Regions from separate parts of the Kineococcus deserti genome, predicted to be linked through region 1. Evidence: predicted binding sites of a transcription regulator. Region 1 holds the regulator's gene; each other region holds the start of a gene.
The links. Region 1 encodes LexA, which represses DNA repair genes until DNA is damaged. Its sites were predicted from a motif close to TCGAACANNTGTTCGA; they were not measured.
Positions count from the first base shown of each region.

Region 2: a site for LexA is predicted at 1,538-1,553, ahead of recA (recombinase RecA). Genes of this name have one in related genera too.
Region 3: a site for LexA is predicted at 1,899-1,914, ahead of ACRYR2_RS10505 (DUF6504 family protein). Genes of this name have one in related genera too.

Region 1 is NZ_JBJLSI010000006.1:188,449-191,715, reverse strand. It holds gene ACRYR2_RS07400 (ATP-dependent DNA helicase) at 1-866, shown strand, start outside; gene ACRYR2_RS07395 (aspartate/glutamate racemase family protein) at 930-1,595, shown strand; gene lexA (transcriptional repressor LexA) at 1,602-2,309, opposite strand; gene ACRYR2_RS07385 (DUF2277 domain-containing protein) at 2,512-2,781, shown strand; gene ACRYR2_RS07380 (LysM peptidoglycan-binding domain-containing protein) at 2,975-3,267, shown strand, end outside.
Region 2 is NZ_JBJLSI010000017.1:2,077-5,343, forward strand. It holds gene ACRYR2_RS14025 (regulatory protein RecX) at 1-368, opposite strand, end outside; gene recA (recombinase RecA) at 365-1,405, opposite strand; gene ACRYR2_RS14035 (SMP-30/gluconolactonase/LRE family protein) at 1,603-2,577, shown strand; gene ACRYR2_RS14040 (DinB family protein) at 2,574-3,095, shown strand; gene ACRYR2_RS14045 (DUF3046 domain-containing protein) at 3,106-3,267, opposite strand, start outside.
Region 3 is NZ_JBJLSI010000010.1:75,584-78,850, forward strand. It holds gene ACRYR2_RS10495 (DNA polymerase III subunit alpha) at 1-770, opposite strand, end outside; gene ACRYR2_RS10500 (SAV_6107 family HEPN domain-containing protein) at 862-1,299, opposite strand; gene ACRYR2_RS10505 (DUF6504 family protein) at 1,349-1,750, opposite strand; gene ACRYR2_RS10510 (DUF6318 family protein) at 2,104-2,724, shown strand; gene ACRYR2_RS10515 (PKD domain-containing protein) at 2,925-3,267, shown strand, end outside.

The DNA of each region.
Region 1 (3,267 bases):
TGGCCTGGGTGACCGCCGGGTTCGGCGCCGCCGCGCGGCCGCCGTCGCTGCACATCGCGCCGCTGTCGGTGGCGGGACTGCTGCGCGAGAAGCTGTTCAGCGAGCGGACCGTCGTGGCGACGTCGGCGACCCTGACCCTGGGCGGGTCCTTCGACCCGGTCGCCGGGGCGTTCGGCCTGAAGGGGGAGAAGGGTGCGAAGACGCCGTGGACCGGCGTCGACGTCGGCAGCCCCTTCGACTACCCCCGGCAGGGGATCCTCTACGTGGCCCGGCACCTGCCGCCGCCGGGCCGCGGCGCCAGTGAGGCCGCCCTGGACGACCTCGCGGCGCTCGTCGAGGCCGCGGGCGGGCGGACGCTCGGGCTGTTCTCCTCCCGCCGGGCCGCCGAGGAGGCCGCCGAGGCGCTGCGCAAACGGGTGAGCACCCCGGTGCTGTGCCAGGGCGAGGACCGGCTGCCCAAGCTCGTGCGCGACTTCACCGCCGACCCCGAGACCTCGCTGTTCGGCACGATGTCGCTGTGGCAGGGCGTCGACGTGCCCGGGGCGAGCTGTTCGCTGGTTGTCATCGACCGGATCCCGTTCCCGCGCCCCGACGACCCGCTGATGTCCGCCCGCGCCCGCGCGGTGGACGTCGCCGGCGGCAACGGCTTCCTGACGGTCTCCGTGGCGCACGCCGCGGTACGGCTGGCTCAGGGCGCCGGCCGGCTCATCCGCGCCGCGGGCGACCGCGGGGTGGTGGCCGTGCTCGACTCCCGGCTCGCGACGGCCCGCTACGGCGGCTTCCTGCGCCAGACGCTGCCGGACTTCTGGCCCACGACCTCGACCGAGACCGTGCTGGCGTCCCTGCGCCGGCTGAGGGAAGGGTGAGCTGTGAGGGTGAACCCGCAGGTGGCGGCTGACGGGGCGCGGTGGGGATGGCATCCTCGTCGGGTGGCCACCGTCGGCTTCCTGCACACCGCGCACGCCCACGTGCGCACCTTCAGCGACCTCCTGGACCAGCGCGACGAGACCGTGGCCGACCGTCACCTCGTCGACACCGGCCTGCTCGTCGCGGCACGCGCCCGCGGCGTCGACAGCGTGCGGTCGGCCATCGCCGACCGGCTGCGACGGCTGGTGGCCGAGGGGGCGGACGTCGTCGTCTGCACGTGCTCGACGATCGGCCCGACGGCGAAGGCCGTCGGGGCGCAGATGGGTCTGCGGGTGGTGCGGGTGGACCGGCCGATGGCCGAGGCCGCCGTGCTGGCCGGGCGGCGCATCGCCGTGGTCGCCTCCCTCGACGAGGCGGCGGCCACGCTCATGCCGTTGTTGCGCGAGTGCGCCGCCAGCACCGGCCGGGTCGTGGACTTCGTCGACGTGCGGTGCACCGACACCTGGTCGGCGTTCGAGTCCGGGGACCTGCTGACCTACACGACGGGCGTGGCCGACGCGGTGCGCCGGGCCGTGGTGCCGCTGGACCCGCCGGTGGACGTCGTGGTCCTGGCCCAGGCCAGCATGGTCGACGCAGCGCCGTTGCTGCGCGACCTGCACGTTCCCGTGCTCACCTCGCCCCGCCTGGTGGTCGAGGCTGCCGTGGAGCTCGTCCAGCCCGTGGGCTGAGACCCCTCAGAGGCTGCGCAGGACGGCGGTGACCTTGCCCAGGACCGTCGCCTCGTCGCCGTCGATGGGGTCGAACAAGGGGTTGCGCGGCAGCAGCTTCACGTGACCGTCCTTGCGCTGCAGCACCTTGACCGTGGCTTCGCCGTCGATCATGGCGGCCACGACCTCACCGTTGTCGGCCGTGGGCTGGCGGCGCACGACGACCCAGTCGCCGTCGCAGATGGCGGCCTCGATCATGGACTCACCCACCACGCGGAGCATGAAGTGCTCGCCCGTGCCGATGAGCTGGGAGGGCAGCGGGAAGACCTCCTCGACCAGTTCCTCGGCCAGGATGGGGCCACCGGCGGCGATGCGGCCGACGAGCGGGACGTAGGTGGGACGGGGCCGGTTGTCACCGGCCGTGTCCTCGGTGCCGCTGACCAGGCCCCAGCCGTACTGCGGGGGCGGCGAGACGACCTCGAGCGTGCGGGGCCGGCGCGGATCCTTGCGCAGGAAACCCAGCTTCTCCAGCGTCTTGACCTGGTGGGCGACGCTGCTGGGACTGGTCAGGCCGACGGCCTGGCCGATCTCGCGCATGCTCGGCGGGTAGCCGCGGGACTCGACGCACTCGCGGATCGCGGCCAGCACCCGGCGCTGGCGGTTGGTCAGGCCGTCGCGGACCAGGGGCGGGTCGGGGAACTCGTGGATCGTGGCGGACTGCTGCGACGGCTCCATCGCCGGTCCGCTCCCGTCGGTCCCACCCAGCACCTCGGCCACGTCGATCTCCCTGTCCGTTCCTGTCCCAGGTCGCCCGGCGACGGGGGTCGCCGGGTGGCGCCACGGTAACCAGCGCGCCCCCCTCCATCAAACACCTGTTCGAACCGGGCGTGTCGCACGACCCTGGTGGGGCGGGTCACCGGTGCCTAGCGTGGACGCCATGTGCCGGAACATCCGTCAGCTGCACAACTTCGAGCCTCCCGCCACCGACGACGAGGTCCGCGCGGCCGCCCTGCAGTACGTGCGGAAGGTGGCCGGGACGACGAAGCCGTCGGCCCGCAACGCCGAGGCCTTCGAGCGGGCCGTCGCGGCCGTCGAGCACGCCACCCGTCACCTGCTCGAGGACCTGGTGACGGCCGCGCCGCCGAAGGACCGGGAGGTCGAGGCGGCCCGGGCGCGGGAGCGGGCGGCCAGGCGCTACGCGTCGTGAGGTGGCCGGCGGCGGGGGCGCGCTGAGGCGTCGTCGCAGGTGGGAGCTCGTGTCGCAGGTCGGTGGCACCGTCTGTCGGCGTTCCCCCGTGGAGTCACGGGGTTGCGCTCCACCGTTCGAACGGTGGTAGAACAGTCGCACCGCATCGAACACCCGTTCGATCGTGGTGCCGCCGAGCTGGAGGTCCACGTCCGTGAGCACCACCGTCCTCGCCCTACCCGGCTCCTTGCCCGCCGCCCACCGGCCGGCCGCGGCGCCCGCGCGTTCCCGCCGCCGCACCGTCCCGCACCCGCGCACGCACGTCCGTCCTCGTGCGCACGCACGACCGCTGCGGCTGACCCGGCGTGGTCGCCTGGCCCTGACCTGCACGGCCGCGACGGTCCTGACCGGTGCCCTCGTCGCCGTGACGGGCGCGCTGACCGGCGCCTCGGCCGGCACGGAGCCGGCCCCGCCGCCCGCCGTCCACACCGTCCTGCCCGGTCAGAC
Region 2 (3,267 bases), on a different contig from region 1:
GCCGCCTCGGTCTGCGACTCCCCGTCGACCACTTCGAGCGCCTCGGCGGCGGTCTCGTCGTCGACGCCCTTGCGCCGCAGTTCCTGCGCCAGCGCCCGCCGCCCCCGTCCGCTGCTGCGGGACTGCACGTAGCCGGCGGCGAAGGCGCGGTCGTCGACGAGGCCGACCTCTTCGAACCGGTCGAGCACCTCGACCGCGACGTCCTCGGGGACGTCCTTGGCGGCCAACTTCTGCTCCAGTTGCGCACGGCTGCGGGGAGCCATCGTCAGCTGGCGCAGGGCGATGGTGCGGGCGACCTCGCGCGGGTCGGCCTCCCGGTCCGGGTTCTCGTCCGGACCGGGAGGGACCTGCTCGTGGCGACGGCTCAGAAGTCGACCTTGGCGTCGGGCTCGGCCGGGGCGTCGAGGCGGGCACCGATGCCGAGCTTCTCCTTGATGCGCTTCTCGATCTCGTCGCCGAGGTCGGGGTTGTCGCGCAGGAAGGCCCGGGCGTTCTCCTTGCCCTGGCCGAGCTGGTCGCCCTCGTAGGTGTACCAGGCGCCGGACTTGCGGACGAAGCCGTGCTCGACACCGAGGTCGATGAGCCCGCCCTCGCGGGAGATGCCCTGGCCGTAGATGATGTCGAACTCGGCCTGCTTGAACGGCGGGCTGACCTTGTTCTTGACGACCTTGACCCGGGTGCGGTTGCCGACCGGGTTGGTGCCGTCCTTGAGCGTCTCGATGCGACGCACGTCCAGGCGGACCGAGGCGTAGAACTTCAGCGCCTTGCCGCCCGTCGTCGTCTCCGGAGAGCCGAACATGACGCCGATCTTCTCGCGCAGCTGGTTGATGAAGATGGCCGTCGTGCCGGAGTGGTTCAGCGCACCGGTGATCTTGCGCAGCGCCTGCGACATGAGGCGGGCCTGCAGACCGACGTGGCTGTCACCCATCTCGCCCTCGATCTCGGCCTTGGGCACGAGCGCGGCGACGGAGTCGATGACGATGATGTCGAGCGCACCGGAGCGGATCAGCATGTCCGCGATCTCCAGCGCCTGCTCGCCGGTGTCGGGCTGGGAGACCAGCAGCGCGTCGGTGTCCACGCCCAGCTTGGCCGCGTAGTCCGGGTCCAGAGCGTGCTCGGCGTCGATGAACGCCGCGATGCCGCCGGCGCGCTGGGCGTTGGCCACCGCGTGCAGGGCGACGGTCGTCTTGCCGGAGGATTCCGGGCCGTAGACCTCGACCACGCGGCCACGCGGCAGGCCGCCGATGCCGAGGGCGACGTCCAGGGCGATCGCGCCGGTCGGGATGACCTCGATGGGCGGGCGGACGTCGTCGCCCAGCCGCATGACCGAGCCCTTGCCGAAGTTCTTGTCGATCGCTGCGAGGGCGGCGTCGAGGGCCTTCTCGCGGTCCGCAGGAGCGGGCATGTCCTCACCTCAGGGTCTGGGTTCCAACTGACTGCGGGGAACGCTAGGACAGACCTCCGACACGACCCCCGTACGAGCGGGAGGGTGTGGACGAGCTGCCCGGCGAGCCCCCTGTGGACACCGCGATGCTATCCGTACACGTGTTCGATCCCAAGTCCTGCGACCGTGCGTGTCGGGAGATCACTAGGCTGCGCGGCGTGACGCAGACGTCTGCTCAGATCCTGGACCCGCGCGGTGCCGCCCTCGTCCCGGCCGGTGCCGTCCTCGAACGCCTCGGCTCGGGCAGCACCTGGGCCGAGGGCCCGCTCTGGCTGCCGCAGGAGCGGGCGCTGATCTTCAGCGACATCCCCGGCAACCGGATCCTGCGCTGGGACGAGAGCAGCGGGGTGGACGGTGGCCTGACCGTGCACCGCGACGACGTCGAGTTCACCAACGGCCGCACGCTGGACCGGCAGGGACGGGTCGTGGCCTGCTCGCACGGCCGCCGCGCGCTCGAGCGCACCGAGGCCGACGGCACCACGACGGTGCTCGTCGACCGCTTCGGCCAGGCACGCTTCAACTCCCCCAACGACGTCGTCGTCGCCTCCGACGGCGCGATCTGGTTCACCGACCCGCCGTACGGCATCACCGTGGCCGTCGAGGGCCACGAGGGCTTCCGCGAGTACGGCGACAACTTCGTCTTCCGCCTCGACCCCGACTCCGGCGAGCTGCGCGTCGTGGTCACCGACGTCGAGGAGCCCAACGGTCTGGCCTTCTCCCCCGACGAGAGGCTGCTGTACGTGGCCGACACCTCGGGGGCCGGCACGCCCGGCAACGGCACCCACCGGCTCATCCGCGTCTACGACGTGCTGACCGGGATCCGCGGCGGCCGCGGCCCGCAGGCGCGGCCGTCGGGACCGGTCGTCAAGAACGGGCGCGTCTTCGTGGAGGTCGACCGGGGTCTGGCGGACGGTTTCCGCGTCGACACCGCCGGCAACGTCTGGACCTCCAACGGCGACGCGGTCACGGTGTTCGCCCCCGACGGCACGCGCCTGCTCGAGGTCGTCGTCGGCGAGGTCGTCGCCAACGTCTGCTTCGGCGGGGCCGACGGCAGCGACCTGTTCGTGGCCGCCTCGACCAGCGCCTACCGGCTGCGGACGAACGCCGTGGGTGCGGGACTGTGGTGGCTGTGACGTTCACCGTTCCCGCCGCGCCGGAGCGCGAGGAGGCGCCGTACGTGGGCGACGAGCGCGCGACGCTCGAGGGCTTCCTGGACTACCACCGCGCCACCTTCGCCCGGAAGGTCGAGGGGCTGACCGCCGAGCAGTTGCGGCTCCGCTCCGTCGAGCCGTCGTCGATGTCGTTGCTGGGCATGGTCCGCCACCTGGCCGACGTGGAGCGGGGCTGGTGGCAGGGCGGGGTCGCCGGCGAGGACGTGGCGCCCCGCTACTGGTCCGAGGCCGATCCGGACGGCGACTTCGACGACGTCGACGACGCCGACCCGGCCGTCGACCTGGCCGAACTGGCCACCCAGCAGGACCTCGCGCGCGCCGTGCTGGCGGCGCACTCCCTCGACGACACCTTCGAGCACTCCCGGCAGGGCACCACGAGCGTGCGGTGGGTGCTCGTGCACCTCGTCGAGGAGTACGCGCGGCACAACGGCCACGCCGACCTCCTGCGCGAGCGGATCGACGGCGCCACCGGGGAGTAGCCGGCAGCGGTCACGGGCGGGGAGGGCGGCGGTCCCTGCCCAGGCGGCGCGAGTCCGGCACGTCCATCGCGTCGCACAGCGCCAGCCAGATCTGCTTGGGCTCCACGCCGGCGTCCAGCGCCTCGCGCGCGGTGCGGTCGTCCAGGGCCAGCAGGTGCTGGTCGGCCGCGAG
Region 3 (3,267 bases), on a different contig from region 1:
GCGGGAACTCCTGCGGCGCGGGCGAAGGAGAGCATCCGGGCGGCGTGCTCCACGCTGCCGGCCGTTCCGGGCGGGGCGTGGTGGCAGACGACCTCGACGTGCAGTGAACCGGTCGGCAGGACCTCGCGCCAGCGCCGCAGGACGGCGTGGGCGAGGTCGTCGCGACGGGCCAGCAGAGCGCGGCCGAGTTCCGAACCCGGCCCGAGCAGCACGGCCAGCGCCGGCCGGCCGTCGGCGCGGCCGGCGTGGGCGGCGACGAGCTCGAGGTTGCTGACCGGGTTTCCGCGTTGCCCACCCAGGTGGGTGGCGCTGACCAGTCGGCACAACGCGGCCCACCCGTTCCCGGCCCCGGCGTCGTCGGCGCCCAGCGCCAGGACGACGATCCTCGGCAACCTCGGGTCGACCACGGCACCACCGCGGGCAGGAGTTCGGGCGGTGGTGCGGCGCACGGCGACCGAGGGATCGGCCCACGGCGGGAGCCCGTCGGCCAGACCGGTCGGGGTGGTGGCGAGGTCGACGCCCAGGACGGGGTTCAGACCGGCCTCGCTGCAGGAGCGGACGAACTTCACCGCACCGTAGAGACCGTCGCGGTCGGTGAGGGCGAGGGTGGGCATGCCGAGCCCGGCGGCGCGGGCGACGAGGTCGGCCGGGGTGGAGGTGCCGTGGCGCAGTGAGTACCCGGAGGCCACGTGCAGGTGCGGAAAGGCCTCGCTGGTCGACGCGGCGATCGGTGCGGTGCCCTGCGCGGCGGTCAGTGCGGCGGTGGTCATGGGGACGTCCTTCGGTGGAACGCGCCCGTGGGGAAGACCGGAGCAGCGGTGTTTCTGGGTCGGTCTGGTCTGCTGGGGTCGTCGGACGAGGTCAGCCCGCCAGCGGTAGGGCGCTGAGGCCGAGCCGGGACTCCACGACGCGGTGGAACCGTTCGGCGTCGGCCAGCAGGTCGTCGGCGGATGCGGCGTCCACCATCCCGGTGCGGCCCGCCTCGACGGCCGACCGCACCGCGGCGGTCGAGGCGAACCGGTCGGACCAGCCCTGCAGGTCCGGCGCGAGGGCCTGCAGCATCTCCCACACGCTGCGCGGACCACCGCCGCGCCGGCCCCGGACGGCGGGACGACCGTGCACCGCGACGAGGGCGGCCCCGGCCCGCAGCGCCGCGAGGTGGGCGTGGACGTAGCGCTCGGCCACGTCATCGGTGCGCAGAGCGGTGAGGAGCTCGTCCTCGCACCGGGCGAGGAGGTCCAGAGCGGCTGTGGTCAGCGGGCGGGGGACGCCCGCAGGGACGTCGAAGGTGGTGGGCATCGCGTTCTCCTCCGGTCGTTCGGTCGGTCTGCTGCGGGTCGGTGGGCCGTCAGTCGCTGACGCGCAGCAACTGCCAGTCCTCCGACGCCTCGGACGAAGGAGTACCAGCGCCCTCCGACACAGCGGCCGTCCCAGGCGCCACAGGGCGGGCGAGGTCATAGACACCGGCTCCGCCGGTGCGGCCGATGCTGGCCTCGACGCGGAAGACCTCGCGTTCGAGGTCGCCGATCTCCAGGACGGCGCGCTTCGTCGGCCCCTTCCCGGAACCGGTGGCATCACCGTGGACCGCGGCCACCGCGGCGTGCTCCCACCAGGCGCTGCGTTCGCGCCAGCAGGACAGCACCTCCCGCACGACGTAGAGCCGTCCGCGCCAGACGAACTGGACCGGGGCACCCGCCGTCCCGCCCACCTCGCCGGACTGGACGTGCACCTCGTCGGAGAACCGTCTCACCGTTGTCACCCTCCCCACTCGAGCCGGCGCCGCGACGGATCGCGCAGCGCGGCGAGCCGGGGGAAGCGGCTCGCGAGCACGCACTCGGGGCGCGGCCCGCGGAGCTTCCCCTCTCCGGCGGACCGCGCCTCGAGCGGTCTCATCATGTTCGAACGCCGGTTCGAACACATCTCGAAGCTACACCACGGTGCTCAGGTGGCGTCAACGGTGGAGCGGGTTGTCCACAAGACGGAGCGTCGCTTCGCAACACGGATCGTAACCAACGCGGACGGGTCACCCGAACGGCCGACGGGTTGTCCACAGTCCCCCGTTCGGCGCCTCCACCCAGCCCAGGATCGTGCGACGGTGCGCCCGTGATCCAGCTCCGTCCCGCCTCCATCGCGGTCGCCGGCCTCGCCGTGGCCGGCCTGGTCGCCGGGTGTTCGAACGAGACCGCGCCCACGGTTCCAGCGGCGGCGAAGCCTGTCGCGACGACGCCGGCAGACACAGCTCTCGAGGCATCCGCTTCGCCCGACACCTCCTCTCAGCCGGCCCCGACCGCGACTCGCGTGTTGCCAGCGCCCGAGTTGTCGGAGCTGGGCACAACCTTCACTCAAGACGGCGCCAGCGCCTTCGCTGGCTACTACGTGCAAGTGCTGAACTACTCGAGGAACTCAGGAGACGCTGGACCTCTACGCGCCATCTCCGACGCTGGATGCTCCGGCTGCAGCTACAACATCGACGAGATCCAAAAGATGTTGGAGGGCGGGTACTCACACGTAGGCTTGGAAACCCGCTTCAGAGGAACTTGGTATCTGCAGTGGAGTCCGGACATCGGCGAAATTCAGATGGACGTCTACGTCGATCGCGACCCTCACGTGATTGTCGATGAGAACGGACGCGAAGCCGCTCAGATCCCTGGCGCCAAAGAGGCTTCATTCTTCCTCTGGTTGAAGTGGGTAGATGGTCGATGGCTCGTTTGGGAGACGGAGTGAGGGCCTGCAGGACCGCAGGTGTGACAGCCGCCATGGCGGCGCTGACCCTTTCCGGTTCCATCACCGCGAACGCGAACGTCGACTCGTCCGGAACATGGAGCGGGGCAGACGCCGTCATTGATGCCAGCTCGGGGCATGCATCCGCGAGGCCCGGCAGACATGATCGAGGAGGACGACCCGCAGGCTCTGCTCCCATCGAAGTGGTCCGCACCCCCGCCTGCAGCCGCAACGGCCCCGAGGGCTCCCTCGGCGACAACTCCTGCGGTGCCGCCGCGAACAACTGCCCACCCGGCCAGACCCTGACCACCACCTGGGTCCAGAACCAGGGCGATCCCCGGTGGACCAACGGTGGAACCCGCTGCACCACCGACGCCACCCCCGGCGACCCCGTCACCCTCCCCACCGTCACGGTCAGCGACCTGCGCCGCGTCGGCCTGCCCGCGAGCCCGCTGAACCTCCAGCCGGGCAACGGGGAAGCCCTCCTGAACGTGCCGCTGATCCTGCACACCACCGCCGAGACGGCCGTCCGGAACACCACCGTCC